2 regions of the Micromonospora sp. NBC_00362 genome follow, and region 1 is predicted to be linked to the other one. Evidence: riboswitches for the same ligand, from Rfam matches in the RefSeq annotation. Region 1 holds a riboswitch; the other holds the start of a gene.
What was found. A riboswitch is a leader RNA that binds a small molecule or an ion and turns the genes downstream of it on or off. The one in region 1 is predicted to bind thiamine pyrophosphate.
Positions count from the first base shown of each region.

Region 2: linked by a shared signal. The riboswitch ahead of thiE (thiamine phosphate synthase) and the one ahead of OG992_RS27885 (ECF transporter S component) in region 1 are both predicted to bind thiamine pyrophosphate.

Region 1 covers NZ_JAPENH010000001.1:6,029,836-6,044,501, forward strand. The annotation lists gene OG992_RS27880 (ABC transporter ATP-binding protein) at 1-787, opposite strand, end outside; gene OG992_RS27885 (ECF transporter S component) at 894-1,487, opposite strand; TPP riboswitch at 1,562-1,666, opposite strand; gene OG992_RS27890 (alpha/beta fold hydrolase) at 1,774-2,604, shown strand; gene OG992_RS27895 (aminoglycoside N(3)-acetyltransferase) at 2,634-3,440, shown strand; gene OG992_RS27900 (SIS domain-containing protein) at 3,437-4,186, shown strand; gene OG992_RS27905 (DUF6328 family protein) at 4,326-4,829, shown strand; gene OG992_RS27910 (acyl-CoA dehydrogenase family protein) at 4,934-6,931, shown strand; gene OG992_RS27915 (hypothetical protein) at 7,022-7,189, opposite strand; gene OG992_RS27920 (hypothetical protein) at 7,375-7,983, opposite strand; gene OG992_RS27925 (class I SAM-dependent methyltransferase) at 8,099-8,902, opposite strand; gene OG992_RS27930 (Fur family transcriptional regulator) at 8,967-9,365, opposite strand; gene OG992_RS27935 (metalloregulator ArsR/SmtB family transcription factor) at 9,362-9,661, opposite strand; gene OG992_RS27940 (metal ABC transporter permease) at 9,705-10,571, opposite strand; gene OG992_RS27945 (metal ABC transporter ATP-binding protein) at 10,575-11,336, opposite strand; gene OG992_RS27950 (metal ABC transporter substrate-binding protein) at 11,333-12,277, opposite strand; gene OG992_RS27955 (hypothetical protein) at 12,332-12,589, opposite strand; gene OG992_RS27960 (antibiotic biosynthesis monooxygenase) at 12,619-12,960, shown strand; gene OG992_RS27965 (hypothetical protein) at 12,985-13,464, shown strand; gene OG992_RS27970 (glycine--tRNA ligase) at 13,579-14,666, shown strand, end outside.
Region 2 covers NZ_JAPENH010000001.1:5,346,648-5,361,313, forward strand. The annotation lists gene OG992_RS24690 (hypothetical protein) at 1-504, opposite strand, end outside; gene OG992_RS24695 (ThuA domain-containing protein) at 570-6,401, opposite strand; TPP riboswitch at 6,714-6,823, shown strand; gene thiE (thiamine phosphate synthase) at 6,818-7,444, shown strand; gene thiO (glycine oxidase ThiO) at 7,441-8,607, shown strand; gene thiS (sulfur carrier protein ThiS) at 8,598-8,798, shown strand; gene OG992_RS24715 (thiazole synthase) at 8,795-9,574, shown strand; gene OG992_RS24720 (thiamine phosphate synthase) at 9,571-10,311, shown strand; gene thiD (bifunctional hydroxymethylpyrimidine kinase/phosphomethylpyrimidine kinase) at 10,308-11,093, shown strand; gene thiC (phosphomethylpyrimidine synthase ThiC) at 11,111-12,703, shown strand; gene OG992_RS24735 (hypothetical protein) at 12,874-14,666, opposite strand, start outside.

The sequences.
Region 1 (14,666 bases):
GGTCGGCGGTGAGCAACAGCTCCCCGGGGCCGGCGGTGGCCGGCCGGGGCGCGATGGGGTGACCGGGCACCCAGACCCCCTCGGCGGCCAGGGCGGCGCCGTGGGCGGCGAAGACCGCCTCTGGTGTGCCGTCCGCGCGGACGCCGCCACCCGGTTCCAGGACGACCACCCGGTCGACGAGCGGCAGTGCCTCGGCGACCCGGTGCTCGACCAGGATCAGCGTGGTGTCGGCGTCCAGTGCGCCGGCCACCGCGTGTCGGACCAGCTCGGCCCCGGCCGGGTCGAGGTTGGCGGTCGGCTCGTCGAGCAGCAGCAGGGCGGGGCGTAGGGCCAGCGCGCCGGCCAGGGCGAGGCGTTGCTGCTCGCCGCCGGAGAGCGCCGCCGTGTGGCGGTCGCGGGAGTACGGGAAGCCGACCCGGTGCAGCGCCTCGTCCACGCGGGGCCAGATCTCGTCGGCCGGCACTCCCCGGTTCTCCAGCCCGAACGCGACGTCGTCGCCGCAGCGCGCCATCACCAGTTGGGTCTCCGGGTCCTGGAAGACGATGCCGACCCGTTCCCGCCCCTTGCGTGGGTCGAGCCCGTCGATCTCGACGGTGCCCTCCTGCTCGCCGGAGTCCTCGGGGAGCAGCCCGGCCAACGCGCTGAGCACTGTGCTCTTGCCGGCCCCGGAGGGCCCGAGAAGCAAAACCCGCTCCCCAGCCTCAACCCGCAGGTCAACCCCGCGAACGGCCCAGGCGCGCCGCCCAGCGTGCCGCCACCCGAACCCCCGCAGCAGTACCCCGCTCACCGAACCCCCTTCCGGTCCGCGCTCTCGTCCGTTGATCAAGAGGTTTGCGTCAGGAAGTCGCCTTCCGCTGACGCAAACCTCTTGATCAACGCCATTGGGTGGGGGGTTAGATCAGGGCTCGGTTTCGGCCTGCGGGGAAGCGGTCCAGGACGCCGGTGTTTGCCAGGGCGTTTGTCAGCAGCCAGCCGCCCAGGCCGGCGATCACTGTGGCGCTGACGATGGTGAGCAGCGCGTACGGGATGCGGTAGTCGGTCAGCGCGTAGTCGACGTTCCAGACGAAGAAGTCGAACAGCGCGGCGCTGAGGCCGGTCAGCGCGCCCGCGAACACAGCGGTCGGCAGCCGGAACGACCGGTACCGGAAGGCGGCGAAGGCCAGCTCGGCGCCGATGCCCTGCACGATGCCCTGCGGGATGACCGTGCCGGCCCACTGGCTGCCCAGCAGCGCGGACAGGACCGCGGCCACCGTCTCGCAGTAGAGCGCGGCGCCGGGCTTGCGGATGACCAGCCCACCGATCACCGCCGGCATCAGCCAGACGCCGTAGAGCAGCGTCTGCGCCGGCGGGAAGAAGGCGAACGCACCCTCGGTGGCGCTCCAGACCAGGCCCCAGGCCCAGAAGATGACGCCGAAGGCGACAGCGATCACCGAGGCGACCACGATGTCGATGGTGCGCCAACGGTGTGTGTCAGTGGTGGAATTCATGTGTTGCTCCCAGTTCGTGAGTGCGAACCAGGAGAAGACGCACGCCGCGTCCGGTGGCACCGGACTGCGGCGCGGCTGGAGGTCGACCGAACTCCCTGCGCTGGCATTACCCAGATCAGGTTCGAGGGTCTGCGGGCGTGCCCGCACTCTCAGCGCTGTGCGCTCCCCTGTCGGATATGAAGTTGTCTCGCTGACGCTAACACCGACAGGTGTCGCGGGCCCAGCAGGGCATCCGCCTGACCTGCGGGAGCGACCGGCCGACCGCCGGCTGGGTACGCTTCTGATCATGCGGGTTGACGCGCGAGGCTTCACGTTCGAGGTGACCGTCGGCGGTCCGACGGACGGCGTACCCGTCCTGCTGCTGCACGGTTTCCCTCAGCACAGCGGCGAGTGGGACGACGTGGTGCCGGCGCTGCACGCGGGTGGGCTGCGCACCTATGCGCTGGACCAGCGCGGATACTCACCCGGCGCCCGGCCCACGGCGGTGGCCGACTACCGGATCCCCGAACTCGTCACCGATGTGGTGGCGGTGCTCGACGCGCTCGGGCTGGACGCCGTCCACCTGGTCGGCCACGACTGGGGCGCGATAGTGGCCTGGGCCGTCGCCGCCCGGCACCCCGAGCGGGTCCACACGCTGACCGCGGTGTCCGTACCGCATCCGGCGGCCATGGCGCACGCCCTGAGCACCGACGCCCAACAGAAGGCCCGCTCGTCGTACATCGCGCTGTTCCGCAAGCCCGACAAGGCGGAGAAGGTGCTGTTGGCATGGCACGCCACCGCGTTGCGCAAGCTGCTCGGCGGGGTGGGCGACACGGCCCGGGTGAACCGGTACGCCGACCCGATGCGGGAGCCGGGGGCGCTCACGGCCGCGCTGAACTGGTACCGGGCGATGTCCCGCGCCGATCTGGCCGGCGTCGGCCCGGTCGCGGTGCCCACCACGTACGTCTGGAGTGACCGGGACGTCGCCATCGGCCGGACCGCCGCCGAGGCGTGCGCGCAGAACGTCACAGGCGACTACCGCTTCGTGCAACTGCCCGCTGTGAGTCACTGGATCCCGGACGCGGCGCCGGCCCCGCTCGCCGAGGCGATCCTGGCCCGAGCCGCCGGGACGGCCTGAGCCGTGCGGGTCCGCGAGGGAGAGTCATCGTGACGACGGACGCCAGCGGGCCGGGCAGCCGACGCTCGATCGCCGCGCAGCTGCGCGTGCTGGGCGTACGCCCCGGCGCGACGCTGCTGGTGCACGCGTCGCTGCGTCCGCTGGGCTTCGTCAGCGGCGGCCCGCACGCGGTGGTGCTCGCCCTGCGCGACGCGCTCGGCCCGGACGGCACGATCGTCGTGCCCACCCATACGCCCGACAACAGCGACCCCGCGCAGTGGCGCAACCCGCCGGTGCCGGCGGGCTGGTGGCCGCTGATCCGCTCGGAGATGCCGGGCTTCGACCCGGCGGTCACCCCGAGCCGGTACATGGGTGCGCTCGCCGAGACGGTCCGCGGCTGGCCCGGCGCGCTGCGCAGCTCCCATCCGCACGTGTCGTTCGCCGCGCTCGGTCCGGCCGCCGAACAGGTGGTGGCCGGGCACACCCTGGCGGACATGCTCGGCGAGGGCTCCCCGCTGGCCCGCCTCTACGATCTCGACGCCGACGTGTTGCTGCTCGGCGTGGACCACTCGGTGAGCACCTCACTGCACCTGGCCGAGTACCGCAGCCCGGGCTCGCCCCGGGAGCGGATCGGCGCCGCAGTGCGTACCGCCGACGGTGGTCGGGAGTGGGTGTGGTGGCAGGACGTACGACTCGACGCGGACGACTTCGCCGCGTTGGGGGAGGAGCTGGAGGCCACCGGGGCGGTTCGCACCGCACCGGTCGGCACCGGGTCCGGCAGGTTGATGCGCCAGCGGGCGGCTGTCGACTTCGCGGTTCGCTGGCTGGCCCGTAATCGAACGACGGAGGACGTATGACGGTGAGCGCCGAGGACTACCTGGCAGTGGTGACCGAGACCATCGGCCGGGTGGCCGCCAGTCAGCGGGAGGCGGTGGGGCGGGCCGCCGACCTGATCGCCGAGGCCGTCCGAGCCGCCGGCGTGGTGCACGCGTTCGGCACCGGGCACTCGGAGGCCCTCGCCATGGAGATCGCCGGACGGGCGGGTGGTCTGGTGCCGACCAACCGGATCGCGCTACGCGACCTGGTGCTGCTCGGCGGCGAACCGGCCGACCGGCTGGGCCCACTGCTGGAACGGGACCCGGCCGTCGCGCACCGCCTCTACGAGCTGGCCCCGGTGCGTCCCACCGACGTCTTCGTGCTCGCCTCGAACTCCGGGGTCAACGGCGCGATGGTGGAGTTCGCCACGCTGGTAAAGGAACACGGCCACGGCTTGGTGGCGATCACCTCGGCGCAGCACTCCGGGCGGATGACCTCCCGGCACCCGTCCGGGCGCAAGCTGAGCGACCTCGCCGACGTGGTGCTCGACAACGGCGCGCCGTACGGCGACGCGACGCTGCCCCTGCCCGGCGGCGGCGCGGTCGGCGCGGTCTCCTCGATCACCGCGGCGCTGCTGGCGCAGCAGGTGACAGTGGAGGTGGTGGCGCGGTTGCTGGCGGCGGGGGAGCGGCCCCCGGTCTACCTCTCGGCGAACATCCCGGACGGCGACGCGCACAACAACGAGCTGGAAGCGCGGTACGCGGGCCGGATCCGACGCGGGTCCTGACACGGCGCTGGCGGCTGACGTGTGTCGCCGCGATGAACGGCAGATGTCGTGAACCAGTTTCGCGCTCGGCCGGGTGGGGCATTGGCGTTGCTGCCGGCGGCTGGGACCGCCGGCAGTAGCGTCTCACCGGAGGTAGCGCGTGTCCAAGGAGACCGAGAAGCAGCGCTGGCAGCGCAACTTCGCCGACCTGCTGCAGGAGTTGCGGGTCGCGCAGACCGGCGTGCAGATCCTCTTCGCCTTCCTGCTCACCCTGCCGTTCAGTAACGGGTTCACCGAGACGACGGAGTTCCAGCGCGACGTCTACATCGTGGCGTTGCTCGCGGCGGCCGCCGCCACCGCGATGATCATCTCGCCGGTGGCGTTCCACAGGGCGTTGTTCCGGCAGGGGCGCAAGCCGGAGCTGGTCCGTTTCGCCCACCGGATGGCCACCGGTGGCCTCGCCTTCATGCTGATCGCGATGGTCAGCGCGGTGCTGCTGATCACCGACTTCGTGCTGGACCGGCCGATCGCCTTCGTGCTCAGCGCCCTGACCGGAATCTGGTTCCTCACGTTCTGGGTGGCCCTACCGTTCGCCCGACGCAACTGGGGCGAGGACGACATCGACGACGATGACGACGACCCGGACGACGTCGACGGTCGCTGACCGCGCCGATCTTCACGCAGCGCTACCCCTGGGTAACAACCAGGGGTAGCGTGGCGGTAGTCGCGCACGTCGACGCAGCCGCACCGAGCTTCGAGGGGGCAGCCGTGACCACGACGCAGGATGGCCGACCGGCACCGGAAGGCCCCGACTCCGAAACCACAGCCGGTGCGGCCGCGCCGCTGCCCGCGGAAGCCGGGCAGGTCACCGAGAAGGAGGCCCGGCAGGTCGCCGAGGCCGCCCGGGAGTCCACCTGGGACCGACCCAGCTTCGGCAAGGAGCTGTTCCTCGGCCGGTTCCGGCTCGACCTGATCGACCCGTGGCCCCGATCCGATCCGGACGACGTGGCTCGCGCGGAGGAGTTCCTTGGTCGGTTCCGCGCCTTCCTGGCCTCCGAGGTGGATGGTGAGGCCATCGAGCGGGACGCGTCGATACCCGACTCGGTGTTCCACGGCCTGGCCGACCTCGGCGCGTTCGGCATGAAGATCGACCGGAAGTACGGCGGGCTCGGGCTGAGCAACCTGCACTACTGCCGGGCGCTCATGCTGGCCGGCTCGGTCAGCCCGGCCATCGGCGCGCTGCTCTCGGCGCACCAGTCGATCGGGGTGCCGCAGCCACTGAAGATGTTCGGCACCGCCGAGCAGAAGCAACGCTTCCTGCCCCGGCTCGCCGCCGGCGAGGTGTCCGCCTTCCTGCTCACCGAGCCGGACGTCGGCTCCGACCCGGCCCGGCTGGCCACCATCGCGGAGCCGACCGAGGACGGCACCGGTTACCGGCTCAACGGGGTGAAGCTCTGGGCCACCAACGGCATCGTGGCCACCCTGCTGGTGGTGATGGCCCGGGTGCCGGCCACGCAGGGACGTCGGGGCGGGATCACCGCGTTCGTGGTGGACGGCGACAGCCCCGGCATCACCGTCGAGCGGCGCAACGAGTTCATCGGCCTGCGCGGCCTGGAGAACAGCCTGACCCGGTTCCACGACGTGATCGTCCCCGCCGAGAACGTCATCGGTGGCGAGGGCAAGGGGCTGAAGATCGCCCTGACCACTCTGAACACCGGTCGACTCTCACTGCCGGCCATGTGCGTGGGCGCCGGCAAGTGGGCGTTGAACGTGGCCCGGGGGTGGGCCGCCGACCGGGTCCAGTGGGGACGGCCGGTGGGCGAACACGAGGCTGTCGCGCAGAAGCTCTCCTTCATCGCCGCCACCACGTACGGCATGGAGACCATGCTCGACCTCTGCTGCCTGCTCGCCGACGACGACCGCAACGACATCCGGATCGAGGCGGCACTGGTCAAGCTGTACGCCAGCGAGATGGCCTGGAAGATCGCCGACGAGCTGATCCAGATCCGGGGCGGGCGCGGCTACGAGACGGCCGACTCACTGGCCGCCCGGGGTGAACGCCCGGCCGCCGTCGAGCAGATGCTGCGTGACCTGCGGATCAACCGGATCTTCGAGGGCTCCACCGAGATCATGCACCTGCTGATCGCGCGGGAGGCCGTCGACGCCCACCTGTCGGTGGCCGGCGACATCATCGACCCGGACGCGGGGTTGGGCCGCAAGGCCCGAGCCGGCGCGCGAGCGGGCGCCTTCTACGCGAAGTGGCTGCCCACCCTCGCCGTCGGTCGGGGGCAGAGCCCTTCGGCGTACGCCGAGTTCGGCCCGCTCGCCGCGCACCTGCGTCAGGTGGAGCGTTCGTCGCGCAAGCTGGCCCGGTCGACGTTCTACGCGATGTCCCGCTGGCAGGGAAAGATGGAGCGTAAGCAGGCGTTCCTCGGTCGGGTGGTGGACATCGGCGCCGAGTTGTTCGCGATGTCCGCGGTCTGCGTCCGGGCCAGCGCCGAACGGGACAGCCGCCCGGAGAACGTCGAACTGGCCGACCTGTTCTGCCGGCAGGCGCGGGTGCGGGTGGATGCCCTGTTCGCCGCACTCTGGGACAACACCGACTCGGTCGACACCGCCGCCGCGAAGCGCATCCTCGCCGGCCGCTACGCGGGCCTGGAGGAGGGCGTGCTCACCCCGTCCGAGGAGCTGCCCTGGGTGGCCGGCTGGTCGCCCGGCCCGTCCACCTCCGAGGACGTCCGCCGCCGCATCCCCCCAAAGCCGTGAACCGCGCAGGGCGGCCTGCCGCCACGAGGGTTGGTCGCCACGAGGGCTGGTCGCCGGCGTCGGTCAGCGGTGCGGGTCGGCGGTGCACGGTCAGCGGGAGACCGCCCAGGCCAGCACTCCCGCCAGGATCAGACCGTTGAGCCCGGCCAGGGCCAGGTACGCCGCGGGTGGGATCTTCTTGCCCCGGCGGAGGAAGTAGACCAGGACTGCGGCGTAGCCGAGCAGCAGGACGGCGATGACGACGAGGAAGTAGAACACCCGACGACTTTAACGACACCCTCGTCGAGCTGAGCCTGCGCCCGGCCGGCCCGACCTCTGCCTGCTCCGCGATCTTGCACTTGCTGTCCCGACACAAGGGGCATTCCACCCATGTCGGCAACCGAAACTGCAAGATCGGCGCGACGGGGCGGGTCGGGGCGCGACGGGCGCGACGGGGCGCGACCTTAGCGGCCCCGGGCGCGGAGGCCTAGTTGGCGCAGCTCCAAGGCGGCCAGGGCATCGACTGTCGCGTCGTCGCCGCGCCGCCACGCCTCGGCGACGTCCGGACCGATCCGGGTCAGTTTGCCCAGTGGCTGGGTGGCCAGCGCGCGCAGGGCGAGCAGGTCCCGGCCGGCCGGCCCGGCGGCCAGCTTCGTCGCCGATCCGGCCCGGCGCATCCAGCGGACCCGCAGCGGCAGCCAGCCGAACAGCACGATGCCGAGCGGGAAGATCAGGACCGCGATGGCGAGGGCGAGGGCGAGTTGGTCGACCAGGTGCTGCTGGTCGCGGCCGGCGTCGGCGAGCCCCCGGGCCGCGTCGGCGGCCCGCTGGAAGGGTGCGGTCAGCTCGTCGCCGACCAGCGGGACGCGGCGAACCTTGCCGCCCGCGTCGGCGAGGTTGTCGGCGAGCCCGCTGCCGGCGCCCTCCAGCTTCTGCCCCGGCACGGCGAGCTTCTGCACCAGGTCGTGCAGCCACAGCGCGCCGCGGATCGCCACGTACACCCAGGCGACGACGAGCAGGTCGGTGAGCAACTGACGGGCGGCGGTCGGGAACCGATCGGCATAGATTTTCACGCCGGCCAGCGTGCCACGAACGGACGCGGCGGGGCACCCGTCGGATCAGCCGCCAGATTCGACGTGAACGATACGGCTACCTGCAAGGGTGCCGACAGATACCGATAGAAGCGATTCACCGGACACGTTCGGCGAGCCTCAGTTCAGTCAGGTAGCGCTTGACGACTTGGCCCCCGTAGTTGACGTCGATGAGCCGCGCGATGGAGTTCAGCAATGCGCTCTGCTGCACGTCCGGCAAGGCACGGTGGCCGGAGTAGGTCAACAGCAGATCCAGGTAGTCCGCTGTCGAGTACGGCAACTCCCACTCGTATCGGTAGAAGCTCGCAGGCCCGAATCGCTCCGACGAGGTCAGCTCCCGATCGTCCTCCGGAATGTCTTGAGCACCTTCAAGACGCAGGCCCGGCGGGGTCGACGGATCGAAGCGCTCGTAAAGCTTCTGAATCTCGACGAAGAACGCCTCGGTCCAGGTGCCACCGGCGATGTGGTGGGTTCCCACGGTGGCCAGCAGACCACCGAGACGCAAGGCGTCAGCAGACTTCGACACCCGCACGGCCGGATCGATCCAGTGGAACGCCGTCGCGGAGAGGACCACGTCGAACGGTTCCGCAGGCAAGGACCACTCCTCGAACGCTGCCGTCACCACCTCCACCGAGTCGGAGCCGGCAAGGTTTCGCCGAGCCACAGCAGCCATGTCTGCGCCCAACTCGACGGCCACGATCCGGTAGCCCCGTTCCGCCAGCGGCACGGTCGCCTGCCCAGTGCCACAGCCGATCTCCAACACCCTTGCACCGGGCGCTACGCCGGCCGCAGCGAGATCATCGAACATCTGTGCCGGGTACCGCGGCCGCGCACGGTCATACCGTTCAGCGTCCTCGTTGAAAGTCTCTCGCAGCCTTACGTAGTCATTGCTCTCGCTCACCCAGCGAGAGTACGAGTGCCGCTCCTACGGCAGGCGCCCAATTCTCAATGCCTGGCTCGCCGGGTCAGCGGACGCAGGTGGGGCAGGTGCCGAAGATCTCCAGGGTGTGGCTGACGTCGGCGTAGCCGTGCTGTGCGGCGACCCGATCGGCCCAGCTCTCCACGGCCGGGCCGGCCACCTCGACCGTACGCCCGCACACCCGGCAGACCAGGTGATGGTGATGCCCCTCGCTGCACCGGCGGTAGAGGTGCTCGCCGCCCGGCGGACGCATCACGTCGATCTCACCGGCGTCGGCGAGCCCCTGGAGGGTGCGGTAGACGGTGGTCAAACCGACCCGTTCGCCGCGCTGCCGCAGCATCGCGTGCAGGTCCTGGGCGCTGTGGAAGCCCTCCATCTCGCCCAGCAGCGCGCTCACCGCCGAACGCTGCCGGGTGTTGCGCACCGCGGCGCTGCTCTCGCTCATGATCCCTCCCCGGCGTGGCTTACCGCGTCCGCCACGATGTGCGCGACGTGCTCGTCGACCAGGCTGTAGGCGATCTCCCGGCCTCTGCGGGAGCCGCGCACCACGCCCGCTCCGCGCAACACCCGCAGGTGCTGGGAGACCAGTGGTTGCGCCGCGCCGAGCTTCTCCACCAACTCGTGCACACACCGCTCGCCGCCGGCCAGTTCACTGACGATGGCCAGCCGAATGGGAGCGGACAGGGCGCGGAGCAGCTCGCTGGCCCCGTCGAACCCGTCGTAGCCCGTCGCGCTGGTCATCCTGCAACGGTAACCAATACCACCGAGGTCACGCTGACCAGGCTCAGCTCAGCACGACCTCGTGGGGTTCCGGTGTCGGTGCGGCGGTCGGCGTCGTCCGGCGGCGCACGGCCCGCCAGACAGCGCCGGCCACGGCCACCACCAGGAACGACGCGATCGCCACCAGCACCACCGAGGCGCCCGGCGCGGTGTCCGCCGTGGCCGCCACCCAGACACCGGAACCGGCGGCGAAGAGCCCGAGCGCCATCGCGGCGGCCATCGTGCTGCGGAAGCCCCTGGTGACCTGCTGCGCGGTCGCGACCGGCACCACCATCAACGCGCTGATCAGCAGCACGCCCACGGCCCGCATGGCGATGGTCACTGTGACTGCTGTGGCGACAGCGATCAGCAGGTTCAGCGTGCGGACCGGCAGGCCGGAGACCCGCGCGTACTCCTCGTCGTGACTGACCGCGAAGAGCGCCGGCCGCAACGCGATCATCGTGACCAGGATCGCCGCGCCGAGCACCGCGATGGTGGTCAGGTCGGCGGGCGAGATGGTGGTCAGCGACCCGAACAGGTAGGCGTTGAGGTTCGCGCTGGTCGCGTCGGAGAGGCCAACCAGGAGTACGCCGCCCGCGATGCCGCCGTAGAAGAGCAGGGCCAGAGCCAGGTCACCGGAGGTACGCCCACGGGCCCGGACGATCTCGATGGCGATCGCGCCGATGGTGGCGGCGATCACCGCGACCAGCACCGGTGAGCGGTTGAGCAGCAACCCCGCCCCGACGCCGGTCAGCGCCACGTGCCCCACACCATCACCGATCAGCGCCAGCCGACGCTGCACCAGGTAGATGCCGAGCGCCGGAGCGGCCAGGCCGATCACCAGCGCGCCGATCAGGGCGCGCTGCATGTAGGGGTACTGGAAGAGTTCCATGGGTCAGTTGCTCCACAGCCCGGCGGGCTCGTCGTAGCAGTGCGGGTGCACGTGGTCGTGGTCGGGCTCCGCGTGGTGGCCGGCCGGGTCCGGCACCGCGCCGTCGTGGGCGATGCGGCCCTCGTGGACGACGACGGCCCGGCTGATCACCGGTCGCAGCGGGCCCAGCTCGTGGGCGACGAGAAGCACCGTTCCGCCGTCGCCGACGAAGTCGCGCAGCGCGCCGGCGAACGCCTCCTGGCTGGCCGCGTCCACCCCGGCGGTGGGCTCGTCGAGAACCAGCAGCTCCGGCTGGCCGGCCAGGGCGCGGGCGATCAGGGTGCGCTGCTGCTGGCCGCCGGAGAGCGTGGACACGGGGTCACCGGCCCGGTCGGCGAGCCCGACAGCGCCCAACGCGGCGTCGACGGCGGACCGGTCGGCTCGACCCGGCGGACGCAGCACCCCCCGACGGGCCAGTCGGCCGGAGGCCACCACCTCGCGGACGGTGGCCGGTACGCCGCCGCCGGCGCCCAGGCGCTGCGGGACGTACCCGATGCGTGCCCACTGCCGGAACCGGCGCAACGGCCGGTCGAAGAGGGTGACCGAGCCGGCGCTGATCGGGACCAGCCCGAGCACGGCGCGGATCAGTGTGGACTTGCCCGAGCCGTTGGCGCCGAGGATCGCGACCACCTCGCCGGCGGTCACGGTGAGCGAGATGTCCCGGAGCACGGGGCGGCCGTCGTAGCCGACCACCCCGTGCTCGACGGTGATGACAGGTGAGGTCACGAGCAGCTCAAGGCCGTCTGCAGGGTCCGCAGGTTGGTGCGCATCACCGAAAGGTAGTCCCCGTCGCTGCCGGCGGCGAGCCCTTCGATCGGGTCGAGCACAGCGGTCTTCGCGCCGACCTGACCGGCGATGGTCTCGGCCACCTTCGGGCTGACCAGTGTCTCGAAGAAGATCGTGGTGGCCTGGTGCTCCTTCGCCTCCTCGATCACGTGCGCGAGGCGCTGCGGCGAGGGCTCGACGTCCGGGCTCAGCCCGGTGATGCCGACCTGGTCGAGCTGGTATCGGTCGGCGAGGTAGCCGAACGCCGCGTGGCTGGTCACGATCTCCCGCCGCTGGCAGGTCGCCAGACCGTGCTTGAACTCGCCGTCCAGGGTCGTCAGGTCGGCGCGCAGGGCGGCCGCCCGGGAGGTGTAGTCGGCGGCGTGGTCCGGGTCGGCCTTGCCGAGCCGCTGGGCAAGCTGGTCGCCGATGCCGGCCAGCCGGGTCGGGTCGAGCCAGACGTGCGGGTCCTTGCCGCCGCTCTCCTCGGCGTGCCCTTCCTCGCCCTCGTGGTCGTGCCCGCCGGCGGACGCGTCCAACAGCGGCTGCACGCTGGTCACGTCGAACGCCCGGTCGCCGCCGTTCTGGGCCACTGCGTCGTCCACCGCCGGCTGGAACCCCTTGAGGTAGACGATCAGCTCCGCGTCGCTGACCTCACCGACCTGGCTCGGGTTGAGTTCCAGGTCGTGCGGCTCGGCGCCGGGCTTGGCCAGGTTGGTCACCCGGACCGCGTCGCCGCCGATCCGTTCGGCCAGGAACTGGAGGGGATAGAACGCGGCCACCACGTCGACTCGCTGGGGGTCGGCGCCGGCGCCGGCGCCGGTGGAGCAGCCGGCCCCGGCGCCCAGGGCGAGGAGGGCGGTCGCGGCGGCCAGGACACGGTACGTGGCGCGGTTGGTCATGTCGTCAACTGTCCGTGGCAACGATAATGATTGTCAAAAACGCATGATTGCATGTCAGAGGAGCTTCGCGAGGCCCACAGCCACCAGCAGGGTGAGCATCACCAGTCGGATCAGCCGGGTCTGCGGCGCCTGAATCGCCCAGGTCGTCGCCAACAGGGCGATCAGGACCCCGGCGAGCGCGAGCGTGAGCAGCCCGCCGATCACTCCGGGCGTGAAGAACGCCACCAGCACCACCACCAGGGTGAGCAGGAACACCGACGTCGGGTTCGCCCCGGCCAACCGGGCGAGCAGAGGGCGCTGCGTACGCTGCATCCCACAGACTCTACGAGGAGGAACCCCCGGTGCTGGTGACCAACCGGTTCGTGGTCGACGTCGATGCCGCCGACGGCTTCACCGAACGGGCGCACGCCGCCCTCACCGCGCTGGCCGCCCGGCCCGGTTACCTGCGCGGTCAACTGGTCCGGGCGCTGGACGACCCCCGGCACTGGTCACTGGTCACCGAATGGGAGTCGGTCGGCACGTACCGGCGGGCGCTGGGCGCCTTCGAGGTCAAGGTCAGCGCCGTGCCGCTGCTCGCCGAGTCCGTCGACGAGCCCTCCGCCTACGAGGCGCTGGCCACCGCCGCCCCCGGTGGGGCCGTGGTCGTCGCCGACAGTGATCGGGCTGCGGGTCCTTACCGCTGAGCCGGCGGACACTACGCTGCTCCTATGACCGCACCCGCCCCGCCACCCGGTCCCGGGGTGGCTCCGCCGTTCGCCGCGCCGCCCACCGAGGGCCGCCGGACTCGGCTCTGGATCGGCCTCGGCGTCGGCGCGCTCGCCGTGGTGCTCTGCTGCGGCGGGGGTGGCGCCGCCGTCGTCGGCCTGGCCGTCAGCGGAGTTCAGGCGATCCGGGAACAGGCCCGCACCGTGACCGGCGACTACTACCAGGCGCTGGTCGAGCGAAACTACGGGCGGGCGTACGACCAGCTCTGCGACGACGCGCAGCGGCGTGAGTCCCGACCGGAGTTCGAGCGGCGCGCTGCCGCCGAACCGCAGGTGACAGCGTTTCGGGTGGGTGAGGTGGACACCACCTACCTGACCGTGCCGGTCGACGTGACCCTCGACGGCGGCGACCGGGATCGGCAACAGGTCAGCCTCGGGCAGGACGGGCAGACCGGCGGCGTGGAGGTCTGCGAGGTCAGCTGACCCGTCCCCGGTATTCTGCTGGGCTCGGGGGGACGGTGGTCGTACCGTTGTCCCGAACCGACCGTTCCATCCACATCTCGCCCCCGCCGACCGCCAGCCGGCGTAGGAGGAAACATGCCAGCCGACCGTATCGACGCCGTCGTCAGCCTCGCCAAGCGCCGAGGCTTCGTCTTCCCCTCCAGTGAGATCTACGGGGGCACCCGATCGGCGTGGGACTACGGCCCGCTCGGCGTGGAGCTCAAGGAGAACGTCCGCCGGCAGTGGTGGAAGACGATGGTCCAGCAGCGCGACGACGTCGTCGGCCTGGACTCCGCGGTGATCCTGTCCCGCAAGGTGTGGGAGGCGTCCGGCCACATCGCCGAGTTCGTCGACCCGCTCACCGAGTGCCAGTTCTGTCACAAGCGGTTCCGGGCCGACCACCTGGAAGAGGCGTACGCCGAGAAGCACGGCAAGCCGCTCACCTCGCTGGCCGAGCTGAACTGCCCCAACTGCGGCAACAAGGGCACCTTCACCGAGCCGAAGATGTTCAACGGCCTGATGAAGACCTACCTGGGCCCGGTGGAGAGCGACGAGGGGCTGCACTACCTGCGCCCGGAGACCGCGCAGGGCATCTTCGTCAACTACAAGAACGTCGAGACGGTCGCCCGCAAGAAGCCCCCGTTCGGCATCGCGCAGACCGGTAAGTCGTTCCGCAACGAGATCACCCCGGGCAACTTCATCTTCCGGACCCGCGAGTTCGAGCAGATGGAGATGGAGTTCTTCGTCGAGCCGGGCACCGACGAGCAGTGGCACGAGTACTGGCTCCAGGAGCGCTGGAACTGGTACCTCGACCTCGGCCTCGCGGCGGACAATCTGCGTCTGTTCGAGCACCCCAAGGAGAAGCTGTCGCACTACTCGAAGCGGACTGTGGACATCGAGTACCGCTTCCAGTTCGGTGGCACCGAGTTCGCCGAGCTTGAGGGTGTCGCCAACCGCACCGACTTCGACCTCTCCACGCACAGCAAGCACTCCGGCGTCGACCTGTCGTACTTCGACCAGAGCAAGAGTGAGCGCTGGATGCCGTACGTCATCGAGCCGGCCGCGGGTCTGACCCGCGCGGTGCTCGCCTTCCTGTTGGAGGCGTACGACGAGGACGAGGCGCCGAACACCAAGGGCGGCGTGGACAAGCGCACCGTGATGCGGTTCGACCCGAGGCTCGCCCC
Region 2 (14,666 bases), 680 kb from region 1:
GAACGGCCACCAGTCCGCTCCGCCGCCGTCCGCCGGCTCGGTCACCGCGACCGGCTTGGGTGCCGGCGGTGACTGCGCCGCCTTCGCCTGCACCGTGGCGGTGGCCTTGCTCTGAAGTGGAGCGGGGGAGTTCACCGACACCTTCCACGTTCCGGTGGAGAGCACCGGGCCGCTGCTGTAGAAGCCGTGCCCCTCGGGCTGCGGTTCGAGCTGCACCGGCCCGACCCGCTGCCCGTCCGGGCCGGTGGCGGTGAGGACCAACCGCACCACCTGCTCGAGCCGGCGGCCATCGGCGTAGGTGGCCTGGATGGTGACGCCCTGAGCCCCGTCGCCGGCCACAGTGAGTTTGAGCTTGTCGGCCTGCGCCGCCGGGGCGGCCTTGTCAGCCTGTGCAGCCGGGGCGGCCTGAGCGGCCTGCGCTGCCGCCGGGGCGGCGGCGGACAGGGTCACTGCCAGTCCGACGAACACGGCGGCCAGGATCTTGCGGATACCCGTCACGGACATCTCCTCCCTACCGATGAGGGAGGCCCCTCCCCGACGCCGTAGCGCCGGGGAGGGGCCTCGTCGGATCAGAGCTGACGACCGGGTGCCAGCCGGGTGGCATCGCCACCGAGCCGCCCGGTGCCCTTTACCGAGTCGCCGCCGTTCGCCTTGACCCCGGCCTTGCTGGCCGCTCCGCCGAGCCGAACGATCATGGCGTCGGCGTCCCGGATCAGGACGTCCCGGACCTCCGCCTCGGGCACCAGCGTGGCGTCGCTGGCGAGCGTCCGGAACGCGGTCAGCTGCCGGACGGCAGCCTTGTCGTCGCCGGCCGCCTCGGACGCGCGAACAGCGTCGAGCTTGTTCGACAGCTGCTTGTGCGCCTTGGTCGAGAGCCGCCCCGTCGCCTTGAACCGGTCCAGCAGACTCTGCATGTCCCGGAACGAGGTGGTGACGAAGAACCGGACCGTCGAGGTGGTCTTGTTGCCCGCCTTGTCGGTAGCGGTAACGGTCAGCTCGTGCAGGCCGAGCGACAGGTCGTACATGGCCTGCAGAGTGCCGCTGGTGTACGCCTGGCCGTCGAGCTGACCGACCACGCTCGCGATGCCCGAGGTCGGGTCAACGGCCTGCCAGGCCACCCGGACGTCCTGGCTGTCGCCGTAGAGCTGGCCGTCGGCCAGCCCGGACACCAGCAGCGTCGGCTTGGTGCCGTCGATGCGCAGCACCGCCGACTTCAGCGTCTCGACGTTGCCAGCCTTGTCCGCCGAGCGGAACAGCAGCTCGTGCTGCCCGTCGCCGGTCACCTCGATCGGCGTCGAGTACGGCGCCCACGCGCCACCGTCCAGCGACCACTCCACCGTCTTGACGCCGGAACCGGCGTCGGTGGCGGCCAGCACGACCGGGATGGTCCCGTTGTGCCAACCGGCGTCGTTCGCCGGAGCGAACGTCGCCGAGGTCACCGGCGCTGTGGCGTCGATCTTGACCGAGACGGTCTTGGTCGCCTCCACGTTGCCGGCCTTGTCCGTCGAGCGGAACCGGAGCTCGTGCTCGCCGTCCCCGCTGACCGCCACCGGAGCGGTGTACGCCGTCCAGGTGGTGGCCCCGTCCAGCTGGTACTCCGTACCGGCGAGGCCGCTACCGCCGGCCTCGTCGGCACCGGTGAGCGTGATCGTCACCGGCCCGGTGTGCCACCCGTCGGTCGGGGTGCCGGAAACCGCCGAGGTGGTCACCGGCGCCGTCTCGTCGGCCACCTTCGTGCTGAGCCGGAAGTAGTCGAACGAGGCGGTCTTCGACGCCGTCTGGTTGGCGCCGAGGGTGAACAGCCCCACCTTCGGGGTGGCCCCGACCGCGCTGGTGGTCAGCGCCGTCAACGCGGTCCACGTCGTCCCGTCGGCCGAGTACGACGCGGTGAACGTGTCGCCCGTGCGGGCCAGCCGCAGGTGCCACACCGCCGAGGTCAGGTTGCCCGCCTCGGGCTGCGGGTTCTGGACCACCCCGGCGATCTCGCTGCGGAACTCGATCCGCCGCGTCACCGCCTGGCCGGCCTGGTTGTCCGCGATGAAGTCGAACTTCACGTAGTTGTCGTCGTCGGCCTGCACGAGCAGACCGGCCTGCTGGTACTGCTCGTTCAGCAGGCTGCCGTCGACCTTCGTCTCCAGGGTCCAGTCGCCGGACGGCGCGGTCTGGAGGATGAAGTTCTTCGGCCCTGTGTTGTCGGTGCCGTAGATGTCACCGTTGGGCACGTCGATCCGCAGCGCGCCATCGGTGACCCGGTAACCGCTCGGGTCCTCCCGCGTCACGGCGTCCCACCGGCACTTGTCGAGCGTGCTGCCGGTGAACTCGTCCGACGGGTCGACCGGGCCGGCCGGAGCGTCCGGCGTGACCTGGAACGAGTCGAACGCGGCGTCGACAACCGGCGCCTCGGTGCCTCCGTTGAGCGCGAAGACCCCGATCCGCGGGTTGGTGATGCCCTCAAGCGCGGCCGGACGGCCGACCGGGGTGAAGGTCTGCCCGTCGCCCGAGGCGGACGCGGTCAGGTTCGTGCCGTCGCTGGTGATCCGCAGGTACACGGTGTCACCCGCCGGTGCGTTGGTGGCGTCGGCGGCCTCGTTGCGAGGAGTGGCCGCCGTCTCCCGGATGAACTCCACCCGCCGGCTGCCGTTGTACAGCAGGTCCACCTTGGCGTAGTTGTCGTCGTCGCCGTACACCAGCAGGCCGGCCTGCTGGTAGTTGGCAGTCACCGGCAGCGTGACCTTGGTGGTCATCTCCCATGCGCCGGTCGGGGCCGCCTGGAGCACCAGGTTGGTGGCGTCGTTGCGAGCGCCGTAGAGGTCACCCACGCCGGTGGGCAGCCGCAGGGCGCCGCCACTGAGCGAGTAGAGCTGGTTCTCCCGGACGACGCTGGTCCAGCGCTCCTTGTCGAGGCTGTTGCCGTTGAAGTCGTCCGAACGCGCCCCGAAGCAGGACGTGTCCGGCGCGTCGACCCGCACCGGCACCGTGGCGTACGACTTGGCGCCCTTGCTGTCGGTCACCGTGAGGGTGGCCGTGAAGGTGCCCGCGCTGGTGTAGGTGTGGCTGGCGTCCAGTGTGGTCGCCGAGCCTCCGTCACCGAAGTCCCAGGCGTACGTCAACGGGGTGTCGCCCTCGGCGTCGGTGGCCGTGCCGTCGAAGGCGACGGTGACCGGTGCGGTGCCGGTGGCCGGGGTGGCAGTGGCGCTGACCACCGGCGGCCCGTTCTCGGTGACACCGCGGCCGACGAAGTCCATCCAGTTGACGTTGAACAGCGAACCCGTTCCGCCGTTCGGATCGCGGGCCAGGAAGTACAGCGAGCCGCTCGCCGCGCCGGTGACCGGTGCGCTCACGTCCGTGTACGTCTGCCACGCGCCGGTCGACGGTACGACGGCCGTGGCGACCACCGGTCCGTCGACGGCACCCGCGCGCACCTCGATCCGACCGCCAGCGGCGGCGGAGGCGGCCCGGAACCGAATCTCGGTGATGTTGGTCAGGTCCGCCGGAGCGACCGACCACCAGTCGCCGTCCTCGATGAACGCGATGCTCTGGCCGCCACCGGCGGTGTCGGCGCCGGCCTCCCGCTGCACGCCGGGGTCTCCACCGCCGGTGCTCACCGGGGCACGCCCGGTGGCGGTGAAGTACTCGGCCTGCTTCTGCTTCGGCTGGAGGACCTCGATCTGCCGACCGGTCAGGGCACCGGCGCCGCCGGCACCACCCTCGTCGGTGTAGGTCGCCTCGAAGACAGCGAAGACGTTCGCCTCGGCGCCGTGCCCGGAGGCGAGCGACGTCTGGACGGTGCCGGTGCAGCCGGTGTGCTGCTCCAGCGGGTGGGCGTGCTCGTCGTGACCGAGCAGCACCTGAAGCCCCACCCGGTCACAGTCGATCTGCCCGTCCTCGGGGTCGGTCACCTTGATCGAGTAGCGGACCTGGTCGCCCCAGTTGAAGAACCCACCGTCCGGCGGGAACTCGATGGTCACCGTCGGCGCGGTGTTGCCCACGGTGACCGGCACGTTGGCCACCGCGGTCCGGCCCTTGGGGTTGGTGACGGTGAGCTGGGCGGTGTAGTTGCCCGCCGTGGCGTACGTGTGGGTCGGGTTGGCCTCGGTCGAGGTCTGCCCGTCGCCGAACGTCCAGGCGTAGGTGAGCGTGCCACCGTCCGGGTCTCGGGAACCGGCGCTGGAGAAGGTGACAGTCAACGGCGCCGGACCCGAGGTCGGGTTGGCGGACGCCGCGGCGATCGGGGCGCGGTCACCGGCGGTGTAGTCGATCCGGTAGACGCCCGAGTTGTCGTTGTTGCCGCCGAAGCCGCTGCCCCACTCGATCAGGTACAGCGCCCCGTCCGGGCCGAACTCGAAGTCCATCGGCCGGACCATGCTCATGCCGGTGAGCAGCTGGTTGATGTCCACCAACGACTTACCGTCGGGGGTCAGCTGCATGGTGTACATCTTGTTCTGGTTCCACTCGCCGAGCAGAGCCTTGCCGTCGTAGTACGCCGGCCACTTGCGGTTCGAGTTCAGGTCGGCGTCGTAGCGGTAGACCGGGCCGCCCATCGGGGCGCCGCCGCCACCGATCTCCGGGTAACGCGCGTCACCGGCGTACCCGTAGTCGACCGTCGCCGGGACCACCGGCGGGAGGTTGGTCAGGCCCGTGTTGTTGGGCGAGTTGTTCACCGGGGCGGCGCAGTCGAACTTCGGACCGCTCGGGCCGGACGGGAACGTGTAGTCGTTGTACGCCTCGTTCGTGCCCGTGCAGTACGGCCAGCCGTAGTTGCCCGGGGTGACGACGTTCCACTCGACCAGACCGCGGGGGCCCCGGTTCGGGTTGTCCGTGTTGGCGTCCGGTCCGTAGTCCGCGACGTACAGCGTGTTGGTCTTCGGGTCGGTGCCGATCCGGAACGGGTTGCGGAAGCCCATCGCGTAGATCTCGGGACGGGTCTTCTCGGTGCCCGCCGCGAAGAGGTTGCCCGCCGGAACGGTGTACGTCCCGTCGTCCTCCGGGTGGATCCGGATCACCTTGCCGCGCAGGTCGTTGGTGTTGCCGGAGGTGCGCTGCGCGTCGTAGTCCTGGCGACCCGCCCGCTCGTCGATCGGCGAGTACGAGTTCGACTCGAACGGGTTGGTGTTGTCACCGGTGGCCAGGTAGAGGTTGCCGTCGCCGTCGAAGGCCATGCTGCCGCCGGCGTGGCAGCAGGTGTTGCGTTGGGTGTCGACCCGTAGCACCTGCTTCTCGCTGGCCAGGCTGATGGTGTCGCCGGTGACGGTGAAACGGGACAGCAGGTTGCGGGTGACCCCGTCGTTCGGGGCGTAGTACAGGTACACCCAGTTGTTTGTGGCGAAGTCCGGGTCGAGCCGGATGCCGATGAGGCCGTCCTCGTTACCGGTGAAGACGTCCAGGTCGACGGCGGTGACGGTGTTGCCGGTGTCCGGCTTCACGATCTGCACGCGACCGTCGCGCTCGATGTAGAAGACCCGCCCGTCGGGGGCGACGTCCAGCTCCATCGGGTTGCTGGTGTTGCTGTCCAGCGTGACCTTCTCGAAGTTCGAGGTCTTCGAGGCGCCGCAGTCGGCGTTCTCGACGCCGGCCGCGGTGCGGATGCCGCCGAGCAGGTGGGAGAGGAACTCGGGCTCGGCGTACGACTCCCGGGTGTGCCCGCCGCCCGTGTACCAGGAGCGGCCACCGTCGTAGTCCTGACACCAGGCGATCGGGTGGTCAGCACCCATCGCGCCGGCACCGGCGGTGTAGCTCTTCTCGTCCAGGCTGGCCAGCACGTGCACGTCCGGCCGGGGGTTGGTCTGGTAGTTGTACCACTCGTCGAACCGGGACCACCGGTCCGGCAGACCGGCGGTGGACGGGTGGGCGTGGTCCTCCACCTTGACAGTGGCCTGCTGGTTCTGCGGGTGGTTGGCGAAGTACGCGCCGACCAGGTCGCCGTACCAGGCCCAGCTGTACTCGGTGTCCGACGCGGCGTGGATGCCGACGTAACCGCCACCGGCCTTCACGTAGCGCTCGAACGCCGCCTGCTGGTCGGCGTTGAGCACGTCACCGGTGGTGGAGAGCCAGATCACGGCCTTGTACTTCGCCAGGTTGGCGTCGTTGAATGCGGCGCCGTCCTCGGAGTTGTCAACAGTGAATCCGTTGTCGACGCCGAGCTGCTGGAGGGCGGCGACGCCGGTGGGGATGGAGTCGTGCCGGAAGCCGGCGGTCTTGGAGAAGACGAGGACGGAGAAGGGATCGGCCGCGGCCTTTGGCGCCTTCGGCGCCACCTGGCTGACCGGGGCTGCGGCTTTCGCATCCCGTGGGAGAACCTGGGCGGCCGCCTGCGCGGGCGCGCCGAACAGGGTGGTCGAGGCCATGGCCAGGGAGATCAGGGTTGCGGTGATGGGTAAGCGGGCACGACGAGAACGGGACACGCCGCCTCCTGTGTCGTAGTGACAGAGCTCGCGGGAGTCGGCTCGCCGAAGGCCGTCCCTGATGGAGCCGGTGGTCACACCCTGCCAGGGTGCCCCCACCGACATTTTGTCGAATCGCTGAACAAATTAATTCGGCTGGCTCGATGTCGGGCAAGATGCGGACGGGTAACGGTTCTGCAACGGGGGGCGACATTCCGAACAGGACCGTATGAAGTGCCCCATTGGATCTCGCTCGTTTTGACGCGGCCCCCCGGCCGGCCACCGCCGACCCCGCGCCTTGGCAGGCCGGCGGATCTGTCGTACGGTGACACGCAAGTAACCCACGGGAGCCCGGTGTACCGGGCTGAGAGGGGGGCTGACAGCCCCCGACCGTTGAACCTGATCCGGGTAATGCCGGCGCAGGGAGGAGCGTTGCCGTGCCGTCCCTGGGGCGATTGCATCTCATCACCGACACCCGACCGGGTCGCGACCCACTCGCAGTGGTTCGCGCCGCCCTCACCGTGGCCCACGCCGATCTGGTCGTGCAGGTCCGGGTCGAGGATTCCGCCACCGACCGCGAGGCGTACGACCTGACCCGGCGGGTGCTCGCGCTCTGCGCGTCGTACCGGGCGACCTGCCTGGTCAACGACCGGTTGCACGTGGCGCTGGCGGTGGGCGCCGCCGGTGGGCACGTCGGCGCCGACGACCTGCCGGTCGCCGCCGCCCGCCGGGTGCTCGGCCCCACCGGTGTGCTGGGCGCCACCGCTCGCGCGCCGGGCCCGGCGAGCGAGGCCGTCGCGGCGGGCGCCAGCTACCTGGGCGTCGGGCCCTGTCACACCACCAGCACCAAGACCGGCCTGCCGGACCCCATCGGGCCCGCCGGGGTACGCGCCGTCGTCGACGCCGTCGACGTCCCGGTCATCGCGATCGGCGGAGTGACCGCAGCCCGGGTGCCGGCGCTGCGGGCCGCCGGAGCGTACGGGGTGGCGGTGGTCGGTGCCGTCTCCGCCGCCGCCGACCCGGCACGGGCGACCGCCGAGCTGATCGAGGCCCTGACGTGCTGACCGGCCGGTCCCCGTCACCGCCGTCGAGCGACCGGGTCCGGCCGGACGTGGCAGTGGTGGGTGCGGGGCCGATCGGGCTGGCGATCGCCTGGCGATGCGCCGCGCGCGGGCTGCGGGTGGTGGTGCACGATCCGGCGCCCGGCTCGGGGGCGTCGGCGGTGGCCGCCGGCATGCTCTCCCCGGTCGCCGAGGCGTACTTCGGTGAGCGGCAGCTGACCGGGTTGTTGCTGGCGTCCGCCGCCCGCTGGCCGGCGTTCGCCGCCGAGTTGACCGAGACGACCGGAGTCGAGATCGGCTACCGGACCGAGGGCACCCTGATGGTCGGGCTGACCGGCGACGACCTGGCCGAGGCGCGCAGGCTGTGGGCGTACCAGCAGGGGTTGGGTCTGCCCGTGACGCCGCTGCGCCCCAGTGAGCTGCGCGACCGCGAACCGGCGCTCGCCCCACGGGTGCGCGGCGGCGCGCTCGCGCCCACCGACCACCAGGTCGACCCGCGGCTGCTGGTGCCGGCGCTGCGCACGGCCGCGCAGCGGGCCGGCGCGGTGCTCGTGCGGCAGCCGGTCCGGTCGGTGTCCGACGTGGACGCGTCGGTCACAGTGGTCGCCGCCGGCTGTGGAGCCGCAGCGCTCACCGGCCTGCCAGTGCGGCCGGTGAAGGGCCAGATCCTCCGGCTGCGCGCGCCCGACGGCGTCGCGCCGGGCTTCCGGCACGTGATCCGGGGGTACGCCGACGGCGAGCACGTGTACCTGGTGCCGCGCGCCGACGGTGAGGTGGTGCTCGGCGCGACGGTCGAGGAGCGCTCGGACACCACTGTCACCGCTGGTGCCGTGCAACGGCTGCTGCGCGCCGGCGTCGATCTGCTGCCCGAGTTGGCCGAGTACGACCTGGTCGAGGCGGTCGCCGGGCTGCGTCCGGGCACTCCTGACAACGCACCGATCCTCGGGCCGCTGCCCGACCGACCGGACGTCCTGGCCGCCACCGGGCACCACCGGCACGGCATCGTGCTCACCCCGATCACCGCCGACCTGATCGCCGACCTGGTGCTCGGCGGCGTACCCGACCCGCTGCTCGCGCCCTTCCGGGCCGATCGCTTCGGCGGTGCCGCCGCGGTGGCCGCGTCGGGCGGACCTGAACCGACGATGGAGGGGGACCTGTGGAGTTGACTGTGAACGGGGCCGGGCGCAGCGTCGCCACCGGCGCGTCAGTGGCGGACCTGGTCCGCGACATCGTGCCGCATTCACGTGGGGTGGCGGTCGCTGTCAACGGCGAGGTGGTGCCTCGGACCGGCTGGCCGGCCCGAGCGCTGTGCGACGGTGACCGGGTCGAGGTCCTCACCGCGGCGCAGGGCGGGTGAGCGGCGTGACCTTCGAACTGGGTGGGGAGACCTTCACCTCACGGCTGATCCTCGGCACCGGCGGCGCCGCGAACCTGCACGTCCTGGAACAGGCGATCCGGGCGTCCGGCACCGAGCTGGTCACACTGGCGCTGCGCCGGGTGGGCACGGCGCCGGGCTCCACCGGTGGGCTGCTGGAGTTGCTGGACCGGTCCGGCGTACGCCTGCTGCCGAACACCGCCGGCTGCCACACCGCCACCGAGGCGGTGAAGGTGGCCCGGTTGGCCCGGGACGCGTTCGACACCGACTGGGTCAAGCTGGAGGTGATCGGCGACGAGCGGACGCTGCTGCCCGACGGGGTGGAGCTGCTCCGCGCCGCCGAGGAGTTGGTCGCCGACGGCTTCACTGTGCTGCCGTACACCAGCGACGACCCGGTGCTCGCCCGCCGCCTCGCCGACGTGGGCTGCGCCGCGGTGATGCCGGCCGGCTCCCCGATCGGTTCGGGGCTCGGCATCGGCAACCCGCACCACATTCGACTCATCCGGCAGGGTGTGGACGTGCCGGTGATCCTCGACGCCGGCATCGGCACCGCGTCCGACGCGGCGCTGGCCATGGAGCTGGGCTGCGACGGGGTGCTGCTGGCAAGCGCTGTCACCCGGGCGGCCGACCCGGTGGCGATGGCCACCGCGATGCGGTACGCGGTCGAGGCGGGCCGACTGGCCGCCCAGGCCGGCCGGATCGAGCGGCGCTTCCACGCGCTCGCCTCCACCCCCGACGAGGGAAGACCAGAGCTGTGACCCCCCCGTCCGGGGTTGTCGTGTTGACCGACCGGCTCGTGGCGCGGGGTGGGCTCGACCGGGTGGTGGCGGGGGCCATTGCCGGGGGAGTGCGCTGCGTGGTGCTGCGGGAGAAGGACCTGCCGCGCGCCGAACGCGCCGCCCTCGCCGCCGACCTGCGCGCGATCCTCGCCGACGTCGGCGGAACCCTCGTCGTGGCCGGCCCCGACCCGCTCGGCGGCGACGCCGTGCACCTGCCCGCCGCCGGGCCGTACCCACCGCCAGCTCACGCCTTGGTCGGCCGCTCCTGTCACGACCAACCAGAGCTGGATCGCCTGACCACCGAGCACTACGCCACCATCTCCCCGGTCTGGCCCACAAAGACAAAACCGGGATACGGCCCACCCCTGGGACCGGACGGCCTGCGAAAGCTTGTCGAGACCAGCCCGGTACCCCTGCTGGCCCTCGGCGGAGTGGAAACCCCGGAACAGGTAACCGCCTGCGTCAAGGCGGGAGCCGCCGGAGTGGCGGTGCTCGGCGCGATCATGCGAGCCAAAGACCCCACCGAAACAGCCACGAGTTTGACCAGCGCTTATGTCGAGGCGGTCACCCCTGTGCTGACCCAAAGCCGGCGCGGGGTCACCCAGGTCTCCACGTCAGGGCTGCGGCCGACCGTGCCCACGCAGGGATCAAGCCTGACCGCCCGGAGTGGGCACGGTCGGCCGCAGCCCCCAACCGCGACCAGGGAAAAACAATGACCCCGAGCACCATCCTCACAATCGCCGGCTCGGACTCCGGCGGCGGCGCAGGCATCCAGGCCGACCTCAAGGTCTTCGCCGCGCTGGGCACGTACGGCACCAGCGTCCTCACGGCGGTCACCGCGCAGAACACCCGGGGCGTCGACGCGGTGTTGCCGCTGCCCCCGCGCACCGTCACCGAGCAACTGGACAGCGTGCTCACCGATTTCACCGTCTGCGCGGTGAAGACGGGGATGCTCGGCACCCCGGCGATCGCGGACGTGGTGGCCGAGGCGGCCCGGGACGGCCGGCTGCCTCAGCTCGTCGTCGACCCGGTGCTCGTCGCCACGAGTGGTCACCGGCTCGGCGTGGTGGGCGCTGTGGAGCGGCTGCTGCCGTACGCCATTGTGGCGACCCCGAACTGCGCGGAGGCCGCGGCGATCACCGGACGCCCGGTGGACGACGTGGCCGCGATGGTCGTGGCCGCCGAGGCCCTGGTGGCCGGCGGCCCGGAGTACGTGGTGGTCACTGGCGGCGACCTGGACGGGGGCGAGGCGGTCGACGTGCTGCACGGCGGCGGCGTCACCACACTGCTGCGCGCGCCGCGAGTGACCACCCGGCACACCCACGGCACCGGGTGCTCGTTCTCGGCGGCGATCGCGGTGCGGCTCGGTCTGGGCGATCCGGTGCCGGCCGCTGTGGGGGCCGCCAAGGAGTACGTGCTCCGTGCGCTGACCGGCGCGCGGGGCTGGGAGTTGGGCGCGGGACGTGGGCCGCTGAACCACTTCGGCTGGTCCGCTTGATCACCAGGGAGGCTGTCATGCACGCACGAGGCAAGGTGTACGTCGAGGGTTCGCGGCCGGATGTCCGGGTGCCGTTCGCGGAGGTGGGGCTGACCGGGGATCTGCCGCCGGTGCGGCTGTACGACACGTCCGGCCCTGGTTCGGACCCGGAGGTGGGGCTTCCGCCGCTGCGCGGGCCGTGGATCGCCGAGCGGGGTGACGTGGCCCCAGTGCGGGGTGCGGGCACGCCACTCGCCGGGGTCGACGGTCGTCGGCCCACCCAGCTCGCGTACGCGAGGGCCGGTGTGGTGACGCCGGAGATGGAGTTCGTGGCGATCCGGGAGAACGTCGAACCGGAACTCGTGCGGGCCGAGATCGCCGCGGGTCGGGCGGTGCTTCCACTCAACGTCAACCACCCGGAGTGCGAGCCGGCGATCATCGGTAAGGCGTTCCTGGTCAAGGTGAACGCCAACATCGGCACCTCGGCCGTCAGCTCGTCGGTGGCCGAGGAGGTGGAGAAGCTGACCTGGGCCACCCGCTGGGGCGCGGACACCGTGATGGACCTGTCCACCGGTAAGCGGATCCATGAAACCCGTGAGGCGATCGTGCGGAACTCGCCGGTGCCGATCGGCACGGTGCCGATCTACCAGGCGTTGGAGAAGGTCGGTGGCGACCCGGTGAAGTTGAGCTGGGAGGTGTTCCGGGAGACGGTGATCGAGCAGGCCGAGCAGGGCGTGGACTACATGACCGTGCACGCCGGGGTGCTCCTGCCGTACGTGCCGCTGGCGGTGGACCGGGTGACCGGGATCGTGTCCCGGGGCGGTTCGATCATGGCGGCGTGGTGCCTGGCGCACCACGAGGAGAACTTCCTCTACACCAACTTCGAGGAGCTGTGCGCGCTGCTCGCGCGCTACGACGTGACGTTCTCCCTCGGCGACGGGCTGCGCCCCGGATCGATCGCCGACGCCAACGACGAGGCGCAGTTCGCCGAGCTGCGCACCCTCGGTGAGCTGACGAAGATCGCCTGGGCGTACGACGTCCAGGTGATGATCGAGGGCCCCGGTCACGTGCCGATGCACAAGATCAAGGAGAACGTGGACCTTCAACAGGAGTGGTGCCACGAGGCGCCCTTCTACACGCTCGGTCCGCTGACCACCGACATCGCGCCCGCGTACGACCACATCACCTCGGCGATCGGCGCCGCGATGATCGGCATGTTCGGCACCGCGATGCTCTGCTACGTCACGCCGAAGGAGCACCTCGGCCTGCCGGACCGGGACGACGTGAAGGCGGGCGTCATCGCGTACAAGATCGCGGCACACGCGGCGGACCTGGCCAAGGGGCACCCCGGCGCACAGGCCTGGGACGACGCCCTGTCGAAGGCGCGGTTCGAGTTCCGCTGGGAGGATCAGTTCAACCTCTCGCTGGACCCGGAGACGGCGCGCTCGTACCACGACGCGACACTGCCCGCGGAGCCGGCGAAGACCGCGCACTTCTGCTCGATGTGTGGCCCGAAGTTCTGCTCCATGAAGATCACCCAAGAGCTCAAGGAGTACGCCGCACGCGGGATGAAGGACAAGTCGGAGGAGTTCGTCTCCGGCGGAAGCCGGGTCTACCTACCGCTCGCCTGACCCCACCCGGCATGATCGACTCGGGTTCATTGATGTCGCGGTGGTCGACCGCCTTGGGATCGGCCGATATCAGTGAACCCGAGTCGATCAAACGACCGGTCGGTACGTCTGCGCGCCGCGCCGTGGAGTCAGTGGCGCTGGGTCAGTGGCGCTGGGTCAGTGGCGCTGGGTCAGTCGCGGTGGTGTCGGCCGGTGGAGCGCAACGACCGACGGCTGTTCTCCTGCTCGGGCTCGTTGTCCGACACCGGCTTGCTCAGACCGGCGACCCAGTCGACGAATTCCTCATCCTGAGATGCGAGGGGCTCCGCTTCATCCGACGTCTTCGGGCTCTCCTCGTCGGCGCGGGACCGGTTGCGGCGGAACAGCCCACCGAGCCGCCCTTTCCGGGAGGGCTGCTCTGCCACCTTCGGGTGCGTCGGTTTCGCCGACGTGGTGTCGGTGTCGGTGGCGCTGTCGGTGGTGGCGCTGGAGGGCGTGCCCACAGTGCTCGGGAACTCCGGCCGGCCCGGGTGTCCGGCGGCAGCGGTCGTCTCGCCGGCTTCGGTCGGCGTTGTCCGCGCCGTCGAGCTGTCCGGCGATTCCGCCGACCCGCGTCGCCGAGAGGTGTCGAACGCGTTCCAGGTGCCGGCCCGGCTCAGGTCCGGCAACGGTGCCCGATGCCGGGGCTTGGGCATCGGCCCGGTTGGCGCGTCGGGCCTGCTCGGCCCCTCCGATGCCGTTGCGTCCGGCTCGGAGGCCTGCGGTGGCACCGTCCACGTCGGAGTGACCGGCCAGGCCGACGGTGCAGGCGTCCACCGGTCCGCGTCCGGGTCACCGGCGGCGGTGGCCCCGAACAACCCGGCGGCGGGAACGTCCTCGGCGGCGGGCCGCGTGCTGTCGGTGTCACGAGCCTCGGCTACCGCAGGATCGCTGGTCGTGTCGGCCGGGGCTGCCTTGCTGCCCGTGCCGGCCTTCGGGACGCGCGGGAGGGCTTCCGCGCCAACCGGGCCGGCAGCGGTGGTCGGCGCCGCCGTTGCTCGCGTCGCGTCGGTCGTGTCGGCCGGTGCTGGTGTCGCCCCACTGGGTGCTGGTGTCGTGCCGGTCCCGGTGGTCGGGGTCCCTGCGGCGTCGGTTGCCGTGGTGGGGGACTCCGGGCTGGCCGGCACCTGTGTCGCGCCGGCATCGGCGGTCGTCGAGGCAGCCGGTGCTCGCTTCGAGCTGGTGACGGGCGTGGCCGGTGCTCGCTTCGCGCCGGTTGCGGTGGTCCCGTCCGCCGCCGCGCCGGCGGCAACAGCCGAGGCGACCTCGGAGGCCGAATTCGACCGCCCACCCGGGCTTCCACGGCCGGGCCCCGGAGTGTCGGTGGCCACGTCGGAGGCGGTGGTGTCCGGGTTGGCTTTCGACTTACGGCCGCGTCGCGGCTTGATCGTCAGCGGTGCCTCGGGCGTGCCGGGGTCGGCCGGGCCCGCGCTGCTCGCCTTCGTGCTCGTGCCTGACCCCATGCCCGTGCCCGTCGAGGCCGGGGCGGCGGGACTGGGAGCGCCCGTGCCAGTCGGTGCTGTGCTGGTCGCCTCGGCGCCGCTGCCCGTACTCGTCGGGGCCGTGCTGGTCGGGGCTGCGCTGCTCCGGGCCGTGCTGCCGGTCGCGGGGATGGGCGCGTCCGGGGTGGTCGGCGCGCTGGCAGCGGCCGCGCTGGTAGTGCCGGAACCGGGTGCGCCCGTGCCGGCCGAGGTGGCGGCGGTCTTGCGGGTGGTGCGCCCACCGGTCGGCCTGCCGCTGGTCGCCGTGCTGCCGCTGGTGCCCGTCGCGGTGCTGCCGGTCGGCTCGTCGACCGCTCGGCCGCCCGTCGGGGTCGCGGCGTCGGTGCGTCCGGCCGTGGTGCCGGTCGCGGTGGCGTCGGTGACGTTGCTGAGGTCGGTGCCGGCCGAGGGCTCGGTCGTCGCCAGGGCATCGTCCGGGCGCGGGGGCGTCTGCCCTGCGGCGG